3 regions of the Streptomyces sp. NPDC001513 genome follow, and region 2 is predicted to be linked to each of the others. Evidence: riboswitches for the same ligand, from Rfam matches in the RefSeq annotation. Region 2 holds a riboswitch; each other region holds the start of a gene.

Region 1 (5,997 bases), on a different contig from region 2:
GGCGAAGCCGCGGCCCCCGATCCTCCGGGGCCGCGGCTTCGTCGTTCGCACGGGAATCGGAGCACCGCGGCGGGAAACAGCCCCGCCCGAATCCCGGCGCTCCGGAATTCAGCTCCACGGGAATTCACCGCACAGCGGCAGGGTGAATTCACGCCATAAATTCGCCCCACCCCTGCACGGCGAATTCATGCGACGCCACCCTTTGTATACGGCTCCTGTTAATGCCGGCCGCTCGACATGTTTACGGCAGGTTGCGAAGTGCTCACCGCCGGACGGAGCCGCAGCCGGTGCGCCCCCGCCGCGCGGTCGGCGTGCAGCGCGGTCAGCGCCCGCGCCCGCTCCGCGTCCCCGCGCGCCACCGCGTCCACGATCGCCCCGTGCTCCGCCCAGGACTCCACCGGCCGCACCGGCGCCTCCACCACGTACATCCACGCCACCTTGTGCCGCATCTGCGTGAGCAGCGCGATCAGCCCGGGACTGCCGGAGGCCTGGGCGAGCGTCTCGTGGAACCAACCGCCCAGGGACCGCAGATCCTCCCCCTGGCCCCGCCTGGCCCGCTCCTGCCCCAGCCTGACCAGCCCGCGCAACACCTTGAGGTGCGCCTCGGTACGGCGCCGGGCGGCCCGGGCGGCCGCCAGGGGCTCCAGGAGCATCCGTACCTCCAGGAGGTCCACGGCCTCCTGCTCGGTCGGCTCGGCCACACAGGCCCCCGCATGGCGCCGGGTGGTCACGAAGCCCTCGGACTCCAGGGTCCGCAGCGCCTCGCGGACCGGGACGCGCGAGACCCCGTACCGGCGGGCCAGCACCTCCTCGGTCAGCCGGCCGCCCGGCTCGAACGCCCCGGAGACGATGTCGTCGCGGATTGCTGTGCATACCGCGTGCGCAGGAATACGCAAGACCGAACCTCCGCCTATTTCCGACTGCCAGCCTCATTGCACGCACATGCGCGTGCTGCGACTCTATTGCAACACACGATAATTTCCGAGAGCGGCCGGAAATGCGAAACATTTGCACAGGGACGCAACACAGGGACGCAACACGAAGGCCCCGGCTCGGGGAGCCGGGGCCTTCGGAAAAGGTGCGGACGGGGTCAGAGGCTGACGCCGTGCGAGCGCAGGTACGCGATCGGGTCGATGTCCGAGCCGTACTGCGAGCCCGTGCGGGCCTCGAAGTGCAGGTGCGGGCCGCTGGAGTTGCCGGTGGAGCCCGACAGGCCGATCTGCTGGCCCGGGGTGACCTGCTCGCCGACGGAGACGTTCAGCGAGGTCATGTGCCCGTACTGGGTGTAGGTGCCGTCGTTGTGCTTGATCACGACGTTGTTGCCGTACGCGCCGCCCCAGCCGGCCTCGACGACGGTGCCGAAGCCCACCGCGTGGACCGAGGTGCCGGAGGCCGCGTGGAAGTCGATGCCGGTGTGGCTGCCGGAGGACCACATGCCGCCGCCCGCGTGGTACTGCGTGCTGACGTACGAGCCGTCCACCGGGGCGACGAAGGTGTTGAGGCGCTTGCGCTCCTCCTCGCGGGCCGCCCGCTCGGCGGCGTCGCGCTCGGCCTTCGCCTTGGCCTCGGCGAGGCGCTTGGACTCGGCGGCCTTCTGCTTGGCCTCCGCCTCCGCCTGCGCCTTGGCGGCGGCGTGCTCGGCGGCGCGCTGCTGGGAATCGGCCTGGTCGGCGATGTCACCCGCGAGGTCCTCGGCGACGACCACGGCACCCAGCCCGTTCTCCGGGGCGGAGCTGCTGTGGTTGTCCGCGGCGAAGGCCGGGGCGGCGAGGGAGCCGACGACACCCGTGGTGGCGATCGCGGCGATACCGGCGTAGCCGGCGGTCTTCTTGCTCAGGCGGCTGGAGCCACGGTGCTTACCGGTACCAGCGGGACGACTGCCAAACGCCATGAAGGGTTTGATCCTTTCCTTCCTTCTCGCCTACCGGGTTAGCTGACGGGTTCGGAGCAGGAAGGTCTCCTACGGGCCTCCTCTTGCGAGGGGGTCCGATTCACCCCAGGGACTCATGTGGGTCCCCGGCTCCCCAGGCTCGCGCCTGACGGGGACTCGGCGATCGCTGTCCGGTGCCGCGGATGCGGCGGGCACAACTGACGGACAGCGGGATTGACGCTAGGCGGATCATCAGTCAATCGCCAAACAGACGCGCCTTTTTGTTGCGTACGCCACACCCCATACAAGCAACCTAGCCGCTAAACGGACAAAAGGGGCCCCAGCGGATAAGCCCGCCAGAGCCCCTGCGCGATCCGTCGGTCGGCCGTCAGTCGGCCGTCACCGACAGGTCAGTTGGTGACGACCGTGACGTCCCCGATCCCGAGGGCGCGCACCGGCTCCTCGATCACTGCCGCGTCGCCCACCAGGACCGTGACCAGGCGGTCCGCCGGGAAGGCCTTCACGGCCGCCGAAGTCGCCTCCACCGTGCCCGTTTCCGCCAGCCGCGCGTACAACTGCGCCTGGTAGTCGTCCGGCAGCTCCTGCTCGACCTGGTCGGCCAGGGTGCCGGCGACCGAGGCCGCCGTCTCGAACTTCAGCGGGGCCACGCCCACCAAGTTCTGTACGGCCACATCGCGTTCGGCATCGGTCAGACCGCCCTCCGCGAGGGTGCGCAGCACCTTCCAGAGGTCCTCCAGCGCCGGACCGGTGTTCGGGGTGTCCACCGAGCCGCTGATGGCAAGCATCGAGGCGCCCTTGCCGTCCGCGGTGGAGCGCAGCACCTGGCCGAAGGCGCGCACGCCGTAGGTGTACCCCTTCTCCTCGCGCAGCACCTTGTCCAGGCGGGAGGTGAGGGTGCCGCCAAGGCAGTACGTGCCCAGCACCTGGGCCGCCCAGACCTGGTCGTGGCGGTCCGGCCCGATCCGGCCGATCAGCAGCTGCGTCTGGACCGCTCCGGGGCGGTCCACGATGACCACGCGGCCGGTGTCGTCGGCGGTCACCGGCGGCACCGGGAGGGCCGCGGCGGTGTTGCCCGTCCAGGCGCCCAGGGTGTCCGCCAACACGGCGTCCAGGTCGATGCCGGTCAGGTCGCCGACGACCACCGCGGTGGCGGTGGCGGGGCGTACGTGGGCCTCGTAGAAGGCCCGTACGGCGCCGGAGTCGATCCGGGCGACGGTCTCCTCGGTGCCCTGGCGCGGCCGGGACATCCGCAGGGACGCCGGGAACAGCTCCTTGGAGAGCTGCTTGGCGGCACGGCGCTGGGGGTTGGCCAGCTCGTGCGGGATCTCGTCGAGCCGGTTGCGGACCAGGCGGTCCACCTCGGCGTCGGCGAAGGCGGGGGCGCGCAGCGCCTCGGCGAGCAGGCCCACCGCCTTGGCCAGCCGGGAGGCCGGGACCTCCAGGGAGACCCGGATGCCCGGGTGGTCCGCGTGCGCGTCGAGAGTGGCGCCGCAGCGCTCCAGCTCGGCCGCGAACTCCTCGGCGGAGTGCTTGTCGGTGCCCTCGGAGAGCGCCCGCGCCATGATGGTCGCCACGCCGTCCAGGCCCGCGGGCTCCGCGTCGAGCGGGGCGGCGAGGTTGACCTCGACCGCGATCACCTGCTGGCCCGGCCGGTGGCAGCGCAGCAGGGTCAGCCCGTTGGACAGCTCCCCGCGGTCGGGGGCCGGGAAGGCCCACGGCTGCGGCTCGCCGGCCTGCGGGCGCGGGTGGAAGGTCATCGTGACGGCTGCGGTGTCGCTCACTGCTCCGCCCCCTCGTTCTCGTCGGACTCGTCGTTCTCGTCGTCGTCTGCCGCGATCGGCTCGTAGACGAGCACCGCGCGGTTGTCCGGGCGCAGTCGGGCCGCGGCCACGGCCTGCACCTCCTCGGCGGTGATGTCGAGGACGCGCCGGACGGCGGTCAGCGCCAGCTGCGGGTCGCCGAAGAGCACCGCGAAGCGGCACAGTTCGTCAGCGCGGCCGGCCACCGTGCTCAGCCGGTCCAGCCACTCGCGCTCCAGCTGCGCCTGGGCCCGCTCCATCTCCTCGGCCGTCGGGCCCTCGGCGGCGAACCGCGCGAGCTCCTCGTCCACGGCCGCCTCGATGGCGGGGATCTCCACACCGCTGGAGGTCTTGACGTCCAGCCAGCCCAGCGAGGGCGCGCCGGCCAGGCGCAGCATGCCGAAGCCGGCCGCGACGGCCGTCTGGTCGCGGCGCACCAGCCGGTTGTGGAGCAGCGAGGACTCCCCGCCGCCCAGGATCGTCAGCGCCACGTCGGCGGCGTCGCACTCGCGGGTGCCGTCGTGCGGCAGCCGGTAGGCGGCCATCAGCGCCCGCGCCGGGACCTCCTCGACGATCTCCTCGCGCAGCTGCTCCCCGATGATGTCGGGCAGCGAGCCGTCGCGGGGCGGCTGCTTGCCGTCGTGCGCCGGGATGGTGCCGAAGTACTTCTCGACCCAGGCGAGCGTCTGCTCGGGGTCGATGTCACCGACGACCGAGAGCACCGCGTTGTTGGGCGCGTAGTACGTACGGAAGAAGGTGCGCGCGTCCTCCAGGGAGGCGGCGTCCAGATCGGCCATGGAGCCGATCGGGGTGTGGTGGTACGGGTGGCCCTCGGGGTACGCCAGGGCCGTGAGCCGCTCGAAGGCCGTGCCGTACGGGACGTTGTCGTACCGCTGGCGGCGCTCGTTCTTGACGACGTCGCGCTGGTTCTCCATGGACTCGTCGTCCAGGGCGGCCAGCAGCGACCCCATCCGGTCCGCCTCCAGCCAGAGCGCGAGCTCCAGCTGGTGGGTCGGCATCGTCTCGAAGTAGTTGGTGCGCTCGAAACTGGTGGTGCCGTTGAGGGAGCCGCCGGCTCCCTGGACCAGTTCGAAGTGGCCGTTGCCGGGGACGCTCGCCGAACCCTGGAACATCAGGTGCTCGAAGAGGTGAGCAAGGCCGGTACGCCCCTTGACTTCGTGGCGCGAACCGACGTCGTACCAGAGGCAGACCGCGGCGACCGGGGTCAGGTGGTCCTCCGAGAGCACCACGCGCAGGCCGTTGGCCAGCCGGTGCTCGGTCGCTGTCAGGCCGCCGGAGCCGGCCTGGGCTGTGGCCGTGTGACCCATGGGCATGTGGTCCCTTCGATCGCGATGCAGAGATTTCTGTCAGACCTGCCACTGTATGCAAGCGCGTCGACCACCGGATAAGTTCCCGGGTCACTCCCCCGGGGTCGGAGTCGGCGTTGTCGGTGCCTCGGGCCACAATGGTCCGCGTCATACCCCGTCCGGACACCCGCCCGACCCGGCAAGACCGGCCAGACCCAGCCAGACCCCAGCAGTCCCGCCAGACACCCAGCACACCCCATTCTTGGTTAAGGAGCCGCGCAGCGATGGCCCGCCGCAGCACGAAGACCCCGCCGCCGGAGGATTTCGAGGAGAAGATCCTCGACATCGACGTCGTCGACGAAATGCAGGGCTCCTTCCTCGAGTACGCGTACTCGGTGATCTACTCCCGCGCCCTGCCCGACGCCCGGGACGGCATGAAGCCGGTGCACCGCCGCATCGTCTACCAGATGAACGAGATGGGGCTGCGCCCCGACCGCGGCTACGTGAAGTGCGCCCGTGTCGTCGGCGAGGTCATGGGCAAGCTCCACCCGCACGGTGACGCCTCGATCTACGACGCGCTCGTCCGCATGGCCCAGCCGTTCTCCATGCGGCTGCCGCTGGTCGACGGCCACGGCAACTTCGGTTCGCTCGGCAACGACGACCCGCCGGCCGCGATGCGTTACACCGAGTGCAAGATGGCCGACGCCACGTCGCTGATGACGGAGTCGATCGACGAGGACACCGTCGACTTCACCGCCAACTACGACGGCCAGGAGCGGGAGCCCGTGGCACTGCCCGCCGCGTACCCGAACCTGCTGGTCAACGGCGCGTCCGGGATCGCGGTCGGCATGGCCACCAACATGCCCCCGCACAACCTCGGCGAGGTCATCGCGGCCGCCCGCCACCTGATCCGCCACCCGCAGGCGGACCTGGAGGCGCTGATGCGCTTCGTGCCGGGTCCCGACCTGCCCACCGGCGGCCGGATCGTCGGCCTCTCGGG
Region 2 (5,997 bases):
GCGAGGCGGAAGTACGTCTTCCTCTGCACCAACGCGATGCTCCTGCGCAAGAAGATCGAGAAGTTCACCCCTTCCCCCTATTTCGCCTTCGCCGTGCACATCGACGGCCTGCGCGAGCGCCACGACGAGTCCGTGGCCAAGGAAGGCGTCTTCGACGAGGCGGTCGCGGCCATCAAGGAGGCGAAGAAGCGCGGGTTCCGGGTGACCACCAACTCCACCTTCTTCAACACGGACACCCCGCAGACGATCATCGAGGTGCTCAACTACCTCAATGACGACCTCCAGGTCGACGAGATGATGATCTCCCCGGCCTACGCCTACGAAAAGGCCCCCGACCAGGAACACTTCCTCGGCGTCGAACAGACGAGGGAACTGTTCAGGAAGGCCTTCGCGGGCGGCAACCGGCGGCGCTGGCGGCTCAATCACTCACCGCTCTTCCTGGACTTCCTGGAAGGGAAAGCCGATTTCCCCTGCACGGCCTGGGCCATTCCCAATTACTCCCTCTTCGGCTGGCAGCGCCCCTGCTATCTGATGAGCGACGGCTACGTGCCGACGTACCGGGAGCTGATCAACGACACCGACTGGAGCAAGTACGGCCGCGGGAAGGACCCGCGCTGCGCGAACTGCATGGCGCACTGCGGCTACGAGCCCACCGCCGTCCTCGCCACCATGGGCTCCCTCAAGGAATCCCTGCGGGCGGCCCGGGAGACGATCGGCGGCAACCGGGACGCGTCGGCATGACCCCGGCGGAGGAAGGAGCGGGCGCCCGGGGCAAGGGCTTCGACCTCGGCGCCCTGCTGGCCGCGCGCGGCGGGGAGCGGTACGAGCTGCACGCCCGCCACCTCAACCACCAACTGCCCCGGATGCTCCACACCATCGGCTTCGACAAGGTCTACGAGCGGGCCGAGGGCGCCCATTTCTGGGACGCCGAGGGCAATGACTACCTCGACATGCTGGCCGGCTTCGGGGTCATGGGCCTGGGCCGCCACCACCCGGTGGTCCGCCGGGCCCTGCACGACGTACTGGACGCGCAGCTCGCCGACCTCACCCGCTTCGACTGCCCGCCGCTGCCCGGGCTGCTGGCCGAGAAGCTGCTCTCGTACAGCCCGCACCTGGACCGGGTCTTCTTCGGCAACAGCGGCACCGAGGCGGTGGAGACGGCCCTGAAGTTCGCCCGGTTCGCCACCGGGCGGCCCAGGATCCTCTACTGCGACCACGCCTTCCACGGGCTGACCACCGGCTCCCTGTCGGTGAACGGGGAGGGCGGGTTCCGCGACGGCTTCGCCCCCCTCCTCCCCGATACGAAGATCGCCCTGGGGGACCTGGGCGCCCTGGAGCGGGAGCTCCGCAAGGGCGACGTCGCCGCCTTCGTCGTCGAGCCGATCCAGGGCAAGGGCGTCCTGGAAGCCCCGCCCGGGTTCCTGCTCGCCGCGCAGGAACTGCTGCACCGGCACAAGGCGCTGCTGATCGCGGACGAGGTGCAGACCGGCCTCGGACGGACCGGTGACTTCTACGCCTACCAGCACGAGCCGGGCGTGGAACCGGACCTGGTGTGCGTGGCCAAGGCGCTGTCGGGCGGCTACGTGCCGGTCGGCGCCACCCTGGGCAAGGACTGGATCTTCAAGAAGGTCTACTCGTCCATGGACCGGGTGCTCGTGCACTCCGCGAGCTTCGGGTCCAACGCGCAGGCGATGGCGGCCGGGCTGGCGGTGCTGTCGGTCATGGAGGACGAGGAGCTCGTCGCGCACGCCCGGGCGACGGGGGACCTGCTGCGCGGGCGGCTCGCGGCCATGGTCGACGAGTACGAGCTGCTGCACGAGGTGCGCGGGCGCGGGCTGATGATCGGCATCGAGTTCGGCCGGCCGTCCTCGCTGGGGCTGCGCAGCCGGTGGACGATGCTGCAGGCGGCCCGCAAGGGGCTCTTCGCGCAGATGGTCGTGGTGCCGCTGCTCCAGAAGCACCGGATCCTCACCCAGGTCTCCGGCGACCACCTGGAGGTCATCAAGCTCATTCCGCCGCTGGTCGTGGACGAGCGGGACGTCGACCGGTTCGTCGGCGCCTTCCGCGCGGTCATGGACGAGGCGCACGGCGGGTCCGGGCTGATGTGGGACTTCGGCAGGACGCTGGTGAAGCAGGCCGTCGCCCAGCGCTGACGGCCCGCTCCGGGCGCGCTATTCGAGCAGCCGGTCACGCAGCCGGCCGAGGGTCTCGGGCTTCAGCCCGAGGCCCTCCGCCAGGTAGGGGTCCACCCCGCCCCAGGTCTCGTCGATGGTCTCGAAGGCGGCGACCAGGTACTCGGCGCGGGCGTCGAAGAGCGGCGCCAGCAGCTCCATCACCTCGGGGGAGCGGGCCTCGTCGGACGCGCTGCTGCGGCGCACCCGGTAGCGGCGGTGCGGGGCGTTCGACTCCAGGTAGTCCGCCACGATCGCCTCGCGCTCGACGCCCAGCGCGAGCAGGGTGACGGCGATCGACAGGCCGGCCCGGTCCTTGCCGGCCGCGCAGTGCAGGAGGGCGGGGACGCTGTCCTCGGCGAGCGCGTGCACGACCCGGCTGTGCTCGGCGGTGCGCTGCTCGATGATCCGGCGGTACGAGTTGGTCATCCGGGCGGCGGCCTTGCCGTCGCCCAGGATCGTGCGCAGCTGGTCGAGGTCGCCCTCGCGCACCAGCCGCCAGAACTCCCGGCCGTCGGCCGGATCCGAGAGGGGGATGTTCACGTTCCGTACGCCTGCCAGTTCCACGTCCGGCCCCTCCAGCGCGTGGTCGGCGCCGTTGCGGAAGTCGAAGATGGTGTGGAGGCCGAGCGAGGCGAGGAACTCTGCATCGGTTTCGGTGGCATGTGCGAGATGTCCGCTTCGGAACAGTCGTCCCGCGCTGACCCTTCGACCATCAGAAGTCGGCAATCCGCCTACATCGCGGAAATTGCGCACTCCGGTCAGGTCCGGCTCCTGTATCTGCTGGGTCACGGGAACTCCTCCGCTTCATGGTGGGATTTCTGTCCGAATTGAGCTGTTTGGCGCCAACTTGCCATATCCGGAGGCGAGATCGGGCACGTCCCCGTGAGCCAGATCATACGGTGACCGTGAGTGCCTGATCGCGAATGCCGAATGGCCCCGTCGGAGCGGTTGTTGACGGCTGTTAATGGACGCAGGGTGACCGGAATTCCGCCGGTTCCTCATTCCTGTGATTCCGTCAGGAAATTCGTGGCTTGTTCCCCGCCGTCGCAAGGGTTTACCTTCGCGATCGATCCGGGTGGATCGCCGAATCCTGCCGCCGCCCGGAAACCGCACCCGACTATTCGCGCGGCAGGAGCGGGGGAACCAGGTAAGCCGCTGTCCCGGAGATCTTTTCGGAGATCTTTTCGCCGGGACGGCTCGGGGTGAAGACGTACATGTCCCGTACATGTACGGCCGGACATCTCCAGTCCGAACCCGACAGCTCACCTCGCAGGCGCCGGAGAGGAAATTCGCCATGCCTGCAAAGGGTAAGCACCGCCGTCCCAAGTCCCTTTCGATATCGCGCGGTTTCGCCGTCGCAGGCACCGGTGGCGCGGCCCTCGCGCTGCCGCTGATGGGCGCCGCGGGCGCCCACGCGGCCGGCGCCCCGGCCGCGGCGACCGCGGTGGCCCCCGCTGTGGCCCCGCAGGTCCCCGCCGCGCTGCAGGCCGCGCCCGCCGCCGCCGTGCAGGGCGCCCCGAGCGTCTACACGGTCGTGCCGGGCGACTACCTCTCCAAGATCGCCGCCGAGCGCCACCTCTCCGGCGGCTGGGAGCAGCTGTACGCCGACAACCGCGAGGCGGTCGGCGCCAACCCGTCGCTGATCCACCCCGGCCTGAAGCTGCACCTCGGCGGTCCGGCCGAGGCGGACCCGGTGGACGCCGCCCCCGCCCCCGAGGCCGCCCCCGAGGCCGAGGCGGCTCCGGAGTCCGCCCCCGAGGCGGCCCCGAAGCCGGCCCCGAAGCCGGCCGCGAAGGCCGCCCCCGCGCAGCAGGACTCCGAGGCCGGGGCGCCCGCCGCGCAGAAGTCCGCCTCCGGCTTCGTCTCCCCGCTCGGCAACACCGGCGTCTCCACCCAGTACAAGGTCGCGGGCAGCATGTGGTCCTCCGGCTACCACACCGGCGTGGACTTCATCGCGAGCTCCGGCACCACCGTCAGGGCCGTCGGCGCGGGCACCGTGGTCTCCGCCGCCTGGGGCGGCTCGTACGGCAACGAGGTCGTCATCCGGCACGCGGACGGCAAGTACTCCCAGTACGCCCACCTCTCCCAGCTGTCCGTCTCCTCCGGCCAGAGCGTCACCGCCGGCCAGACTCTCGGCCTCTCCGGCTCCACGGGCAACTCCACCGGCCCGCACCTCCACTTCGAGATCCGTACGGGCCCCTCGTACGGCTCCGACATCGACCCGCTGGCCTACCTCCGCTCGAAGGGCGTGAGCATCTGACGGCACCCGCCGTCGGCGCGGGAACACGTGTGAGGCCGGGACCCGAGGGGGGTCCCGGCCTCACGTGTACTTATTCCTTATCCCCCACGTGGTACAGATCACGGTCCGTCAACCCCTCATTACGTTGGCGTAGGTTGGTTACGGGAGTGAAGGATGGTGTCCCGTGGCAGCGACGACGACGAAACTCAAGACCATCGGCTCGTACGCGGCGATCGGGGACAGCTTCACCGAAGGCGTGGGGGACCCGGGACCCGGGGATTCGCATCTCGGCTGGGCGGACCGGCTCGCCGTACTCCTGGCCGATCAGCGCGACGAGCACGACTTCCGCTATGCGAATCTGGCGGTGCGCGGAAAGCTCCTCGACCAGATCGTGGCCGACCAGCTTCCCAGGGCCAAGGCCCTCGCGCCCGACCTGGTCAGCTTCTGCGCGGGCGGCAACGACATCATCCGGCCCGGCAGCGACCCGGACGACGTGGCGGAGCGGTTCGAGGCGGCCGTGGCAGACCTCGCCGGCGCGGTCGGCCAGGTCATGATCACGACCGGCTTCGACACCCGGGGCGTGCCGGTCCTCAAGCACCTCCGGGGCAAGGTGGCGACGTACAGCGCGCACGTGCGCGCCATCGCCGACCGCTACGACTGCCCGGTCCTCGACCTGTGGTCGCTGAAGTCCGTACAGGACCGGCGGGCGTGGGACACGGACCGGCTGCACCTCTCACCCGAGGGGCACACGCGGGTCGCGCTGCGCGCGGCGCAGGTGCTCGGGCTGGACGTGCCGACCGACCCCGACCAGCCGTGGCCGCCGCAGCGGCCGCGCGGCTCGGTGGACGTGACCCGCGACAACATCCAGTGGGCGCGCGACCACCTCGTGCCGTGGATCGGCCGGCGGCTGCGCGGCGAGTCCTCCGGGGACCACGTGGAGGCGAAGCGGCCCGACCTGCTGCCGCTGTAGCCGTACGGATACGGGCGGGGACGGGGGCGGCAAGCGGAATCCTTCGGGGCCGGTGTGCGTTGGGATGGTCGTAGAGAGACGACCACCCCTTACTCCATCCTCCCTGGAGGCGCTTTGACCGGCTCCCGTCCCCTGCGTCCCCGGCTGCGCGCCCTGCGGCCCGAAGCCTTCGGCGCGGACCCGTCCGGTGCCCGGCTGGAGCGCATCCGCCGATCGCCGAACTTCGCCGACGGCGTCTTCCAGAACCCGGTCGGTGCCCGGAACAGGCCCTCGGGCTCGATGGCGGAGTTCGCCAAGATCTACTTCCACCGCGAGCAGCGGGTGCGGCGCAGTCCCGCCGCGCCCATTCCCGTGTACCCGACCACCCTCGCGGAGCTGGCGAAACCGCCGGCGAGCGGTCTGCGGCTGACCTGGATGGGCCACTCCAGCGTGCTCGCGGAGATCGACGGCCGTCGCGTGCTGTTCGACCCGGTGTGGGGCGAGCGCTGTTCCCCCTTCCCCTTCGCCGGCCCGAAGCGGCTCCACCCCGTGCCCGTCCCGCTGGCCTCGCTGGGCGACGTCGACGTCGTGGTCATCTCGCACGACCACTACGACCACCTCGACCTGCCCACCAT
Region 3 (5,997 bases), on a different contig from region 2:
CTCGGTGAAGCAGATGCGGACCTATCTCGGTGAACTCATCCACCGTAAAAGGGATGATCTGGGCAATGACCTCATCTCGGACCTGATCCGGGCGAGCGACCACGGCGACCACCTCACCGAGGCCGAGGCCACCGCCATGGCCTTCATCCTCCTCTTCGCCGGCTTCGAGACGACCGTGAACCTCATCGGCAACGGGGTCCACTCCCTCTTCATGAACCCCGGCCAGCGCGAGCGCCTCCAGCGCTCCCTCGCCGCCGGCGAGACCGGTCTGCTGGCCACCGGTGTCGAGGAACTCCTGCGCTACGACGGCCCCGTGGAGCTGGCGACCTGGCGGTTCGCCACCGAGCCGCTGACCCTCGCCGGGCAGCGGATCGAGGCCGGGGACCCGGTCCTGGTCGTCCTCGCGGCCGCCGACCGCGACCCCGAGCGGTTCGCGGAACCGGATACCCTCGACCTCTCCCGGACCGACAACCAGCACCTCGGGTACGGGCACGGCATCCACTACTGCCTGGGCGCCCCGCTCGCGCGACTCGAAGGACAGACGGCGCTCGCGACCCTGCTGACCCGCCTGCCCGATCTGGAACTGGCTGTTCCGCCCCAAGACCTGCGCTGGCGTGGGGGGTTGATCATGCGAGGGCTACGTACTCTTCCCGTCCGGTTCACGGCTCAAAACACTTGCGCGGCTTCTGATGAAAAGTCAGATCCCGCTTGAACTTGTGACAATCGTTCGAAGGCCGCTAGGTTCTGCCGTTACCCCGCTGTTATGCGAAAGGTGCACCCTCATGCGTTCCGGGAACGGCCGCCACAGACGCCCCCGCCAGGTCCCCGCGCTGGTAGTCACAGCCGGAGTCACTGGCTCCGCGTTGGCCCTGCCGCTGCTAGCCGCCACCAATGCCACCGCTGCCGACACCGCGACCTGGGACAAGGTCGCCGAGTGCGAGAGCGGCGGCTCCTGGAGTGCCAACTTCGGCAGCGGCGCGTACGGCGGGCTGCAGTTCACCCAGGAGGAGTGGAAGAGCGCCGGCGGACTCGACTTCGCCGAGCGCGCCGACCTCGCGAGCCGCTCCCAGCAGATCGCCGTGGCCGAGCGGGTGCTGGCCTCGCAGGGGCCGCAGGCGTGGCCGCTGTGCGCCACCTCGGCCGGGCTGGAGCAGCAGAGCCCCGCCGCCCAGGTGGATCCCGGTCTGGCCGGCAGCACCGGGACGATCGCCCCCTCGCCCTCCCGCCCGGACGACGCGGTGCCGTCCACCACCGGCGGCGAGCCGGCCAAGGACTTCGGCGCCCCGACCCACGCGGCCCCCAGCCCGACCGGCAGCCCCTTCCTGATCCCCGACGCCCCGTCCGTCGGACTCCCCGTCATGCCGGCGCCGGACGTCCCGACGACGCCTCCCGTCGACCCGTCGCAGCCGACGGTCCCGGGCACCCCGGGCACCACCCCGCTGCCGCCCGTCGACCCGACGGCTCCGACCCTCCCGGTGGACCCCTCGTCGCCGACGACCCCGCCCGCCACCCCGGGGGCGACCCCGACGGACCCGGCCGCCCCGACCGCCCCCGCGACCCCGGGCGCCACTCCGGACGGCGCTGCGGCCGAGGGCAGCGGCAAGCACCGAGGCGCCCCCGCGCCCGAGGCCCCCGTCCCGTCTGACGCCGCGTCGATCCCCACGTACACGGTCCAGGAGGGCGACAGCCTGGCGACCATCGCGGTTGCCAAGGGAGTCAAGGGCGGCTGGAACGGCCTCTACGAGGCCAACGAGCAGGTCATCGGCGAGGACGCCAACCTGATCAAGCCCGGCCAGAACCTGGATCTAACCGCGCAATAAGGACACTTCAGGCGCCCGGAAAGAACTGATTGTCGGTTATCTGTAAGTGAGACATGTGTCTCTTCCGGTCAACTGGCGTGTCCCGCCCCGGGGCTTCCGCAAACCCCGCCCTCACCTGCGCAAACACCCCTGCGGAGAGCGCAAGTAGGGCCCCTCTCTCCCCGATGTTCCTCGTTGAACATCGGGGAGAGACCTGTCTACCTTCTGATTCGCCCGCCACCGCGGGCTCCTTCGACCGCATCGCCGAATCCTGCCGGCGGACGGGGGGAACAGTCGTCGCGTCAAGCGCCGAAGGCAGGAGCGGGGGAACCAAGGTAGGCGCCGGGAGCGGCCGTTGAGAGACGGTCACGCCACCGGCTAGGGGTTAAGACGTGCGCTAGGTCGCACGGCCGGGCAACTCACTCGCCCGAACCCGACAGCTCACCTCGTAGGCGTCGGTGAGGAGAAACTCCATGCTGCTTTCCGGCAAGGGCAAGCACCGTCGCGCCTCCAAGGCCGTCCGCATCGTCACGCTCGCCGGTGTCGCCGGTGTGGCCGTCGCCGCCCCCCTGATGGCCGCGGGCACCGCCAGCGCCGCCACCGCGTCCGAGTGGGACAAGGTCGCGCAGTGCGAGTCCGGCGGCAACTGGTCCATCAACACGGGCAACGGCTACTACGGCGGACTGCAGTTCTCGTCCTCGACGTGGGCCGCGTACGGCGGCAAGTCGTACGCCGCGCAGGCCAACCAGGCCTCGAAGTCCCAGCAGATAGCCGTCGCCGAGAAGGTCCTCAAGGGCCAGGGCAAGGGCGCCTGGCCGAGCTGCGGCAAGGGTCTGTCGAACTCCTCCTACACCGGTGGCGGCACGGAGACCTCGACGCAGAACAAGCCGAAGGCCGACTCGAAGAAGACCGAGCAGAAGTCCACCCCGAAGGCGACCCCGAAGGCCACGCCGAAGAAGGAGACCAAGCGCTCCGAGGCCCCGACCACCCGCTCCGAGCGCCCGGCGGCCCCCGAGGCCCCGAAGACCGGCAACGGCTCGTACGAGGTCAAGCCCGGCGACACCCTCGGCACCATCGCCGAGGCCAACGGCGTCAAGGGCGGCTGGGAGAAGCTCTTCGAGCTGAACAAGGACATCGTCTCGGACGCCGACCTGATCTTCCCGGGTCAGAAGCTGAAGCTCAGCTGAACACTGCGGCAATAGCCGCAGCAGCGCACGCAACGCACAGCGTTCCCCCCGCCCGGCGCGTCTCCCCCCACGCGCCGGGCGGCGGTGTGCGCACCGGGTGACGGGCGGCGAACCAGAGACCTAATGTCCCGGAAGCGGGGTATTCGGTCCCTTTTTCGTCCCAGGGGTCGGGCGGTCGGCCGGCCGAGTGCCCCGGGCCGGTTAGGCTCTAAGCGGCAAGGCCGTCCCACGGCCTGACATGCCACCGCACACCCAGCGTCACATCCCAGAAGGAGATGCTCGTGCCGTCCATCGACGTCGTCGTAGCCCGGGAAATCCTGGACTCCCGAGGCAACCCCACGGTCGAGGTCGAGGTGGGCCTCGACGATGGCAGCACCGGCCGTGCTGCAGTCCCGTCCGGCGCCTCCACCGGTGCATTCGAGGCCATCGAGCTCCGTGACGGTGACCCCAACCGTTACTTCGGCAAGGGTGTCGAGAAGGCCGTCCTCGCCGTCATCGAGCAGATCGGCCCGGAGCTCGTCGGCTACGACGCCACCGAGCAGCGCCTGATCGACCAGGCCATGTTCGACCTGGATGCCACCGACAACAAGGGCTCCCTCGGCGCCAACGCCATCCTCGGCGTCTCCCTCGCCGTCGCGCACGCCGCGTCCGAGGCCTCGGACCTGCCGCTCTTCCGCTACCTCGGCGGCCCGAACGCGCACCTGCTGCCCGTTCCGATGATGAACATCCTCAACGGCGGGTCGCACGCCGACTCCAACGTGGACATCCAGGAGTTCATGATCGCCCCGATCGGCGCGGAGTCCTTCTCCGAGGCGCTGCGTTGGGGTGCCGAGGTCTACCACACCCTCAAGAAGGTCCTGCACACCAAGGGCCTCTCCACCGGTCTGGGCGACGAGGGCGGCTTCGCGCCGAACCTGGAGTCCAACCGCGCCGCGCTCGACCTCATCGTCGAGGCCATCAAGCAGGCCGGCTACACCCCGGGCAAGGACATCGCGCTCGCGCTCGACGTCGCCGCGTCCGAGTTCTACAAGGACGGCAAGTACGAGTTCGAGGGCCAGTCCCGCTCGGCCGCCGAGATGACCGAGTACTACGAGGAGCTCGTCTCCGCGTACCCGATGGTCTCCATCGAGGACCCGCTGTACGAGGACGACTGGGCCGGCTGGAAGACCCTCACCGACAAGCTGGGCTCCAAGGTCCAGATCGTCGGCGACGACCTCTTCGTCACCAACCCGGAGCGTCTGGCCCGCGGCATCGAGGAGGGCTCCGCGAACGCCCTGCTCGTGAAGGTGAACCAGATCGGTTCGCTGACCGAGACCCTGGACGCCGTCGAGATGGCCCAGCGCAACGGCTTCAAGTGCATGATGTCCCACCGCTCCGGTGAGACCGAGGACGTCACCATCGCCGACCTCGCCGTCGCCGTGAACTGCGGTCAGATCAAGACCGGCGCCCCGGCCCGCTCGGACCGCGTCGCCAAGTACAACCAGCTGCTGCGCATCGAGGAGATCCTCGACGACGCCGCGGTGTACGCGGGCCGCAGCGCCTTCCCGCGCTTCAAGGGCTAATCACCCCCCTGAGGGGCTGGCCTCCGTACGTCCCCGCACTCGGTCCCGTACCGTGTGCGGGGACGTATTTGCGTAGTGCGTACACAGGGGAGGCGGACCAATGGCCGGGAACCGGGATCGGTTCTCCACCTTCTCCACCGCGACCAGGCTCAAGCAGCTCGGTGAGCGGACCGCCGCCCACGTCTACCGCTCGCAGTCGCGCCGGCAGGTCCGCCGCAGCCGGCTCACCGGCCGGGCCGCGCTCCTGGTGCTCGTCCTCTGTACCCTGGTCGTCGCCCTCGCGTATCCGATGCGCCAGTACGTCTCCCAGCGCTCGGAGATCGCGGAGCAGCAGCGGGCCGCCGCCACCGCCCGGGTCCGCCTGGAGCGGCTGCGCGACGAGAAGGCCCGCTGGCAGGACGACGCCTACGCGGAGCAGCAGGCGCGCAGGCACCTGCACTTCCTGCGCCCGGGGGAGATCGGCTACATCATGAGCGACCCCGGGGCCCAGCCCCCGGAACCGCACCGGACCGGCCAGGCCGGCTCCGACCGCCCCTGGTACTCGAACGTCTGGGACGGCGTCGACAAGGCCGACCGCCCCGGCGACTGAACCAGTTCCATCCGTCATAGAACCGAACGAAGAGACTTCCTCCAGGCATGCAGACGCCCCCGCCCCAGACCGACCGGACCGAGCCGACCGACGCGGACATCGAGGCGTTCGAGCAGCAGCTCGGCCGCCCGCCGCGCGGGCTGCGTGCCATCGCGCACCGCTGCCCCTGCGGGCAGCCGGACGTGGTGGAGACCGCCCCGCGGCTCCCCGACGGCACCCCCTTCCCCACGCTGTACTACCTGACGTGCCCGCGCGCGGCCTCCGCGATCGGCACGCTGGAGGCCAACGGCGTGATGAAGGAGATGCAGGCCCGGCTCGCCGAGGACCCGGAGCTCGCCGCCGCCTACCAGGCCGCGCACGAGGACTACATCCGGCGCCGCGACGCCATCGAGGTGCTCCAGGGCTTCCCGAGCGCCGGCGGGATGCCGGACCGGGTGAAGTGCCTGCACGTGCTGGTCGGCCACTCCCTGGCCGCGGGCCCGGGCGTGAACCCGTTCGGCGACGAGGCGCTGGCGATGCTGCCCGAGTGGTGGGCCAAGGGCGCCTGCGTCACCCCGTGCGCGGAGAAGAAGGAGTCGGACGCGTGATCCGGGTCGCCGGCATCGACTGCGGTACGAACTCCATCCGGCTCCTCGTCGCGGACTGCGACCCGGCCACCGGCGAGCTGATCGAGCTGGACCGGCGGATGACCATCGTCCGCCTCGGCCAGGGCGTGGACCGGACCGGGCGCCTCGCCCCGGAGGCGCTGGAGCGCACCTTCGCGGCCTGCCGCGAGTACGCCGCGGTCATCAAGGAGCTCGGCGCGGAGCGGGTGCGCTTCGTGGCCACCTCCGCCTCGCGGGACGCCGAGAACCGCGAGG

What was found. Region 2 has a riboswitch for cyclic di-AMP ahead of ACFYZ4_RS05895 (LysM peptidoglycan-binding domain-containing M23 family metallopeptidase). Riboswitches for the same ligand answer to the same signal wherever they lie in the genome.
Positions count from the first base shown of each region.
Region 1: linked by a shared signal. The riboswitch ahead of ACFYZ4_RS17395 (M23 family metallopeptidase) and the one ahead of ACFYZ4_RS05895 (LysM peptidoglycan-binding domain-containing M23 family metallopeptidase) in region 2 are both predicted to bind cyclic di-AMP.
Region 3: linked by a shared signal. The riboswitch ahead of ACFYZ4_RS14210 (transglycosylase family protein) and the one ahead of ACFYZ4_RS05895 (LysM peptidoglycan-binding domain-containing M23 family metallopeptidase) in region 2 are both predicted to bind cyclic di-AMP.

Region 1 is NZ_JBIAVU010000007.1:120,116-126,112, reverse strand. It holds gene ACFYZ4_RS17400 (GntR family transcriptional regulator) at 219-896, opposite strand; gene ACFYZ4_RS17395 (M23 family metallopeptidase) at 1,091-1,891, opposite strand; cyclic di-AMP (ydaO/yuaA leader) riboswitch at 1,904-2,063, opposite strand; gene ACFYZ4_RS17390 (pitrilysin family protein) at 2,281-3,648, opposite strand; gene ACFYZ4_RS17385 (pitrilysin family protein) at 3,669-5,018, opposite strand; gene ACFYZ4_RS17380 (DNA topoisomerase (ATP-hydrolyzing) subunit A) at 5,282-5,997, shown strand, end outside.
Region 2 is NZ_JBIAVU010000002.1:503,987-509,983, reverse strand. It holds gene hpnH (adenosyl-hopene transferase HpnH) at 1-741, shown strand, start outside; gene ACFYZ4_RS05905 (aspartate aminotransferase family protein) at 738-2,153, shown strand; gene ACFYZ4_RS05900 (tyrosine-protein phosphatase) at 2,172-2,963, opposite strand; cyclic di-AMP (ydaO/yuaA leader) riboswitch at 3,246-3,465, shown strand; gene ACFYZ4_RS05895 (LysM peptidoglycan-binding domain-containing M23 family metallopeptidase) at 3,469-4,434, shown strand; gene ACFYZ4_RS05890 (SGNH/GDSL hydrolase family protein) at 4,598-5,383, shown strand; gene ACFYZ4_RS05885 (MBL fold metallo-hydrolase) at 5,498-5,997, shown strand, end outside.
Region 3 is NZ_JBIAVU010000005.1:500,095-506,091, forward strand. It holds gene ACFYZ4_RS14200 (cytochrome P450) at 1-712, shown strand, start outside; gene ACFYZ4_RS14205 (transglycosylase family protein) at 783-1,820, shown strand; cyclic di-AMP (ydaO/yuaA leader) riboswitch at 2,097-2,269, shown strand; gene ACFYZ4_RS14210 (transglycosylase family protein) at 2,273-2,986, shown strand; gene eno (phosphopyruvate hydratase) at 3,262-4,548, shown strand; gene ACFYZ4_RS14220 (septum formation initiator family protein) at 4,649-5,137, shown strand; gene ACFYZ4_RS14225 (DUF501 domain-containing protein) at 5,185-5,724, shown strand; gene ACFYZ4_RS14230 (Ppx/GppA phosphatase family protein) at 5,721-5,997, shown strand, end outside.